DNA from 2 places in the Hippea alviniae EP5-r genome. Region 1 is predicted to be linked to the other one. Evidence: riboswitches for the same ligand, from Rfam matches in the RefSeq annotation. Region 1 holds a riboswitch; the other holds the start of a gene.
The links. Region 1 has a riboswitch for molybdenum cofactor ahead of G415_RS09405 (ABC transporter ATP-binding protein). Riboswitches for the same ligand answer to the same signal wherever they lie in the genome.
Positions count from the first base shown of each region.

Region 2: it holds a riboswitch for molybdenum cofactor, as region 1 does, so the genes downstream of both, G415_RS0105235 (Rossmann-like domain-containing protein) here and G415_RS09405 (ABC transporter ATP-binding protein) in region 1, are expected to answer to the same signal.

Region 1 covers NZ_ATUV01000001.1:273,417-276,830, forward strand. Annotated here, with positions in the region: gene G415_RS0101455 (substrate-binding domain-containing protein) at 1-585, opposite strand, end outside; gene G415_RS09405 (ABC transporter ATP-binding protein) at 578-1,639, opposite strand; molybdenum cofactor riboswitch at 1,699-1,818, opposite strand; tRNA gene G415_RS0101465 (tRNA-Val) at 1,921-1,995, shown strand; gene thrS (threonine--tRNA ligase) at 2,018-3,414, shown strand, end outside.
Region 2 covers NZ_ATUV01000001.1:1,009,036-1,012,449, reverse strand. Annotated here, with positions in the region: gene fusA (elongation factor G) at 1-276, opposite strand, end outside; gene G415_RS0105245 (hypothetical protein) at 298-918, opposite strand; gene G415_RS09950 (cupin domain-containing protein) at 1,052-1,492, opposite strand; molybdenum cofactor riboswitch at 1,600-1,721, shown strand; gene G415_RS0105235 (Rossmann-like domain-containing protein) at 1,757-2,515, shown strand; gene G415_RS0105230 (potassium channel protein) at 2,502-3,414, opposite strand, start outside.

The DNA of each region.
Region 1 (3,414 bases):
TACTTTGGCTGTTGCCCTAAACAGTATGCCTGCATCGACGATACCCATCTTTATGTAGTTGATGATTTGAGATATATTGACTGCTTCTATTTTTACATTCTGTTTCATCCTTTCTCTTAAATTCTCTGGTAATCTGTTCAATATAAACAGATATGTTTTTCCTAATGCCATAGTCTTTGGGTTTCCTGCTGCTATTTTTATGTCGTTTTTAAACAGGTCATAAAATGTGTGTATTTTGTCTTTGGCTTTTTCTGATACTCCGAATACAGGGATGAGCTTTAAAAATTTCTTATATTTAACCACGAGCCCTTTTGATTTTGCAATCTGAAAGAATTTAGGGTCCATGCAACCATAGACATCGCCTTTGTTTGAGAGTATCATCTGCTGAAGGACTTGTCCTGTCCCGCCAGCTATGACGATAACCTTGTTTTTGCGTGTTTTGTTAAACATGTCTGCTATCTCGAGCGTTGGTTTTTTAACTGCAGCACCTGTAAACCAGTAAAGTGTCTCGGCTAAAGCTGATGTTTTAGCTATTAAAAAGGTAAAAAGTAAAACAGTTAGGATTTTTAGAGTTTGTTTAAGCATCGTTAAACCTCCTGCAGAAGATTAGGGAATCTTTTTTTAAAGATACCGTTATAGAATCACCCTTTTTTAATTTCATCTTATCCAAGACATGTGGCGGTATGTTAATTTTTATTTTAAAGCCGTTTTCTGTTTTTGTGGTAAGGTTTATGTATCGGCCCCTGAAATTGATTTTTTCTATAATGACATCAATTCTGTTTTCTTTGTTGCTTGTATCTATATCCTTTCTTAAAATCATTACATTTTCTGGTTTTATGCAACAGAACTCTGCTTTTTTAATTGGATTGCATACAAGTTTAAGGTTGTTTTCAAGTCTTACGGTTGAGCTGTCTATTCTTTTGATTTTCCATATGTTTGAAAAGTCCAATAGCTCTGCCGTATCAATGAATAAAGGCTCATTAAAGATTTTGTTCTTTTTTCCATACTCTATAACTTTTCCATCTTTTATAACCACCACTTCGTCGCCAAAGACGAATGCTTCTTCGGAATCGTGAGTTACGAATAGAACAGGGATTGAGAAACTATCGGCTATTTCAGAAACGAGCTCTCTTAACTCTTCTCTTGTAGGTTTATCAAGTGCACTGAATGGTTCGTCAAGCAGAAGCAGGTTTGGTTTTGCAATTAACGCTCGCGCTAAAGCAGTTCTCTGTTTTTGACCACCAGAGATTTGGTAAGGATATTTGTTTAAACAGTCAAAAATTCCAAACTTTTTAGCAATCTGTTCGATACCAATTTCGTCTTTAATTTTGCGTTTTTTTAATCCATACTCTATGTTTTCCCTTATGCTCATGTTTGGAAATAGTGTATATTCTTGCGGCAGATAACCGACACTTCTTGCCTGAATAGACAGAGAAATCTTATCTTTTTTTGAGAAAAAGGTTTTGTTGTTTATTATGATATGACCATCATCCGGGTCGTAAAATCCTGCTATCATTTTAAGCAGCGATGATTTGCCGCTTCCAGATGCTCCAAAGATGATATTTTTGAAAGCTTTTAGCTCAAACTTTAACGATAGATTAAAATTCCCAAGTCTCTTTTTGATGTTGATAGAAATCACTTTTTCTCCTTTGATGGTTTTAGTCTGGATATGTTAGTGATTTTTAAGAAGAAGGCGAGATATACATAATCAGCACTCCTTTCCAATCACGGGAGGCATAAGCGTTTCCACTTATACCCTATCGGCCTTTAGCCGTAGCTTCTTGCCTTAGGCCAAAAGGCTCGGAGATTTTTTACAATTATTACAAGTTTTTGAGCGTAAGTAAAGGTATTTATGCTTCTATATTCTCTTGACAAAGAAAGACTAAAATGATAACAAAAAGCCAGATTTTTGGATGATGTGGGCGCATAGCTCAGGGGGAGAGCGCTTGCTTGACGCGCAAGAGGTCAGTGGTTCGAAACCACTTGCGCCCACCATTTTTTATTTTTGGAGAAAATAATGAAAATAGAAAAAGGCACCAATCTTTTGGAGTATGTTAAAAAGAATAAATTAAAGGATATTATTGCGGCTAAAATAGACGGCAAGATAATAGACCTTGATAGTACGCTTGATGAAGATAAAGAAGTTGAGTTTATAAGTGTAAATTCCGAAGAGGGCCTTGAGATTTTGAGACACTCTGCAGCTCATATAATGGCTCAGGCTGTCCAGCATGTTTTCGGTAATGCCAAGTTTGCCATAGGTCCTGCAATTGAAAACGGCTTTTATTACGATATGGATGTGGGCAGGACTATAACCGATGAAGATTTGAAGAAGATAGAAAAAGAGATGAAAAAGATAGTCGGTGCGAATTACAAGTTTGAGCGCACCGAGATGCCAAAGGAAGAAGCGATTAAGCTCTTTGAAGAGAAGGGCGATGAGTATAAAGTTGAGATTTTGAAGGATATAGATGAAGATGTTGTGAGCCTGTATCAGCAGGGCGATTTTGTTGATTTATGTAGAGGCCCACACATACCTTCAACGGGTTATCTTAAACACTTTAAGCTTCTGAGTGTTGCGGGTGCTTATTTTAAGGGTGATGAGACTCGCCCAATGCTTCAGCGCATTTATGGTGCGGCTTTTGCAACAAAAGAAGATTTGGACAAGTATCTTAAGTTTTTGGAAGAAGTCAAAAAAAGAGACCACAGAAAGCTGGGTAGACAGCTCGATTTATTCAGTATAAACGATGAAGTCGGACCCGGACTTATCATATGGCATCCAAAAGGTGCTATGCTCAGGTATCTAATAGAGGAGTTTGAAAGAAAAGAGCATCTAAAGAGAGGTTATGAGTTTGTCAAAGGTCCTGAGATATTGAGAACGGAGCTATGGAAGAGAAGCGGCCATTTTGACCATTACAGAGAGAATATGTATTTTACCGAGATAGACGGGCAGAGCTTTGGCATAAAGCCGATGAACTGTCTGGGGCATATTCAGGTTTACAAGTCGAAAAAGAGAAGCTATAGAGAGTTGCCAAAGCGTTATTTTGAACTTGGCGTTGTTCATAGACACGAAAAGAGCGGTGTATTGCACGGGCTTTTAAGAGTTAGGGAGTTTACACAGGATGATGCCCATATCTTCTGCAGGCCTGACCAGTTGAACGATGAGATAATAGGCGTTCTTGAGTTTGTTCAAGATGTTATGGATATATTTGGTTTTGAGTATGAGCTTGAGATTTCAACAAGGCCTGAGAACTCCATAGGAACGGATGAGCAGTGGGAGCTTGCAACCAATGCTTTGATAAATGCACTTGAGAATACAGGAAGAAAGTATGAGATAAACGAAGGCGATGGTGCGTTTTATGGGCCTAAGATTGATGTTAAGCTGAAAGATGCCATAGGGAGAAAGTGGCAGTGTGCAAC
Region 2 (3,414 bases), 740 kb from region 1:
GCACAGTGCATCCGCTATGAAATTATGATACCCTGGTGTGTCTATTAGATATATTCTGTGTTTTTTGTGGTCTGTATATCCGACTGCAAGCTGAAGTGAGATTTTTCTTTCGATCTCTTCTGAATCAAAATCCATTACTGTATTGCCTTTGTCTGTTGAGCCTTTTCTTGTTATCTTTTTCGTCTGAAATAGGATATCTTCGCATAGGGTTGTCTTGCCACAACCACCTGAGCCACATATTGCGACGGTTCTCTTTTTGGAGATATCAACAGCCATTTGAGTTTTACCTCCTTGTTTTTATAGACAATCCTTTATCTTATCTTTGTAATTTTCTTCTGTTTTTAATGCTCTGAGTTTTAGGCTTCTCTCTTTATACTCTTCAAGTTTGTTCTCTTTTGATTTTATATGTTCAAGCCATGAGTTGACCCAATCTTTATATTCTGGGTGATTCTGGCTATTGCTTTTCATTATTGAGTCTTGCAGGTTGTATCCGACAATGATGTCAGTAATGTCAAGTGTATCATTGTAATCAACGAAGTATGCTTCTGTGCCTGTTATTGAATAGACACCGGGTGCTATCTCAACGCCCTGAGTGTTTTCGACCTTATAATAACCAACAACGATATGTTGAACATCTTTTTGATAGGGTTTATAAATTGCTCTAAAGAGAATGTATATCTGGTCGTAGAGCTGTTTCTCTAAGATTTTCTCAACTTCTTCGAAGTAAAATACATAGTCCAATTTTCCGTCGGCGTTGAATCCTTCAAGGTAAGGGCCGTTTTCGTATTCACCTTTTCTTAGTGGGTTTAATCCAAGAATGTCTCTCAAAATAAGATTTTGATTGCCAACAACTTCGTTGCACTCTTCCTTTAATCCCGGAAGAGCAAAAAATGGCACGCAGATAGTTAGTGTCTCCATTGGCATATACTCCTTTCTTTGTTTTGGTGGTTTGACATGATAACCTTAATAGATTTTTGAAAAACCATTTCACTTATAAATATAAATTAAATGTGATTTTATATCAAGAAGTTTTAACTCTCTTCAGGAATCCCTACTTCAACACCTTCTCTTCACTTTTATACCAGGGTGGAGAAACTATGCATAGAAATACAAAGTCTCTGTTGCTTTTATTCTCTGCCCATTGGATTACATTTGGTGCTATGTAGATTGCCATGTTTGGCTTTGCTTTAACTGTTTTGTTGCCAATATGCAATATGGCTTCGCCTTTTAGAATGTAATACACTTGAGCGCTTTTTGTGAGTTTATGCGGTTCTGTTTTTGAGTGTGGTTTTAAGGTTATGTAAGAGGTTGAAAAACCAGGGTTTACTCCATCGTTTTTTGGATGTATCACTTCTCTTACCAAGAATCCACCACCATAAACCTTCTGCGGGCATTTAAGGGCATTTTTTACGAGGAATTCAGGTTGTTTCGATTTTCCAAAAGCAGGGACGCTTAGAAATATTGCTGCAATTAAGACTAAAAATTTTTTCATTTTGCACCTCCTTCTTTTTCTTTTTTTGTTTTTAGGATAAAATATTTTTTAAGTCAAGCAGGTTGATAAATTAAAATTAGCCTTGAATTATTGGAAGTATAACAGTATAGTATAGGTATCTCCGAGCCTTTTAGCCTAAGGCAAGAAGCTATGGCTAAAGGCCGATAGGGTATAAGTGGAAACGCTTATGCCTCCCGATTTTTTGGAAAGGAGAGTGCCCTTGAATTTAGAAATCTTGTTAACTATAGAAGGGAGAATCAAAAAATGAGTATTTTGGAAGAAGCTCTTTTTAAATTTAAGGAAATTGTCGAGAATCATGGATTGTTGAATAAGAAAATACAGATTAAAATGAGACCTTTAAAGCCAGAAGAAGCCATAGGTAAACCAGAAAGGGACGATTTTCCTCTTCTTAAAGGTAAAGAAGTGCTTATAGAAGCTGATTTCTTATCTGCTAAAGGACAGGCATTTACCGACGAGCCGAGCGATTTTGAAGGTTATATTGAAGATGTATTAAAGCTTTCACTTTCAACGAACAGAAATAGAGCCGTTGTTGTTGCCACTATTAACGCTGTTTTAAGGCATTTGAATATGACATGGGGAACTATTCACTGCAAGGATGAAGAGCCGTCTCAATGTGCAGCTGAAATGGCAGAGAGATTTTACAGGAGATGGGGTAAAAATACAACTATAGGTATGGTTGGACTTCAGCCTGCCCTTGCGGCTTCCATGATAACTGTTTTCTCAGCTAATAATGTAAAAATAGCCGATTTAGACGAAGATAATATTGGAAAGGATTTTAATGGTGTGAAAATTTTAGACGGCAGGGAATTTTCAAAAAAGGTTGTTGCAGAGAGCTTCGTTGCTTTAATCACAGGCTCAAGTGTAGTAAACGGCACGATTGATGAGTTAATAGGAGTATCTAAAATGGACAACAAAAACAGAATCGTTATATTTTATGGAACGACAATAGCAGGCGTTGCAAGTTTGCTTAATTTAAACAGGCTCTGCTTTAAGTCTCATTAGTGAGTTTACTTTCGAATTTTTCCATATCTTCTTTTGTGCCAACGCAGATTAGGGTTGAGCCTTCTTCTATTACGCAATTTGCTTTCGGGTTAAAAATAGTCTCTTTGTTTTTTGTTATCATGGCAATTATTATGATATTGTAATTGCTTCTTATATCTGTATCTTTAATTTTTTTGCCTGCATAGGGCGAATTTTTGCCTATATAGAACTCACCCATCTCAATGGTTCTATCTGATTGCATTACTATAGAAACGAATTCGGCTGTTCTGGGTGAAATAAGCATTCGGGATATGTCGTATCCGCTTGATTGATATGGTGATATGGTTTTTGCGCCCAATTTTATGAATTTTTTAACTGAATCTTCTGAGTTTGCTCGTGCAACAGCTAAGATGTTTCTGTTCTCATCTTTTGCCGTGATTAGTGTATATAAGTTGTCTGCGTCTGAATCCATTACTAAAGCTATACCCTGAGCCTTGTCAACCCGTGCTTTTTTTAATATCTCTTCTTCTGTTGCGCTGCCTATTATTGTTAGATATCCTTCATTTATTGCTTCATGGGCTTTTTCTGAGTCTTCTTCTATTATTACAAAAGGTTTTTTAAATCTTTCCATTTCCTTTGCTACAACTTTGCCGACCCTTCCATATCCGCAGATTATGAAGTGATTTTCCAACTTTTTTATCTTTTTTTCCATGATTTCCTCCACATTGAGTTTCATGTTTATAATTTTATCCGTAAATGCGCTGGAGACAATACCTGTAAGTAAAGCTATGCCTGAGATACCCATAATCATTAAAAACGATGCAACTATTCTTCCTGTTGGAGTTGTTGGAACAATGTCTCCATATCCGACGGTTGTAAATGTAACTATGCTCCACCAAATTGCGTCGAATAGATTATGA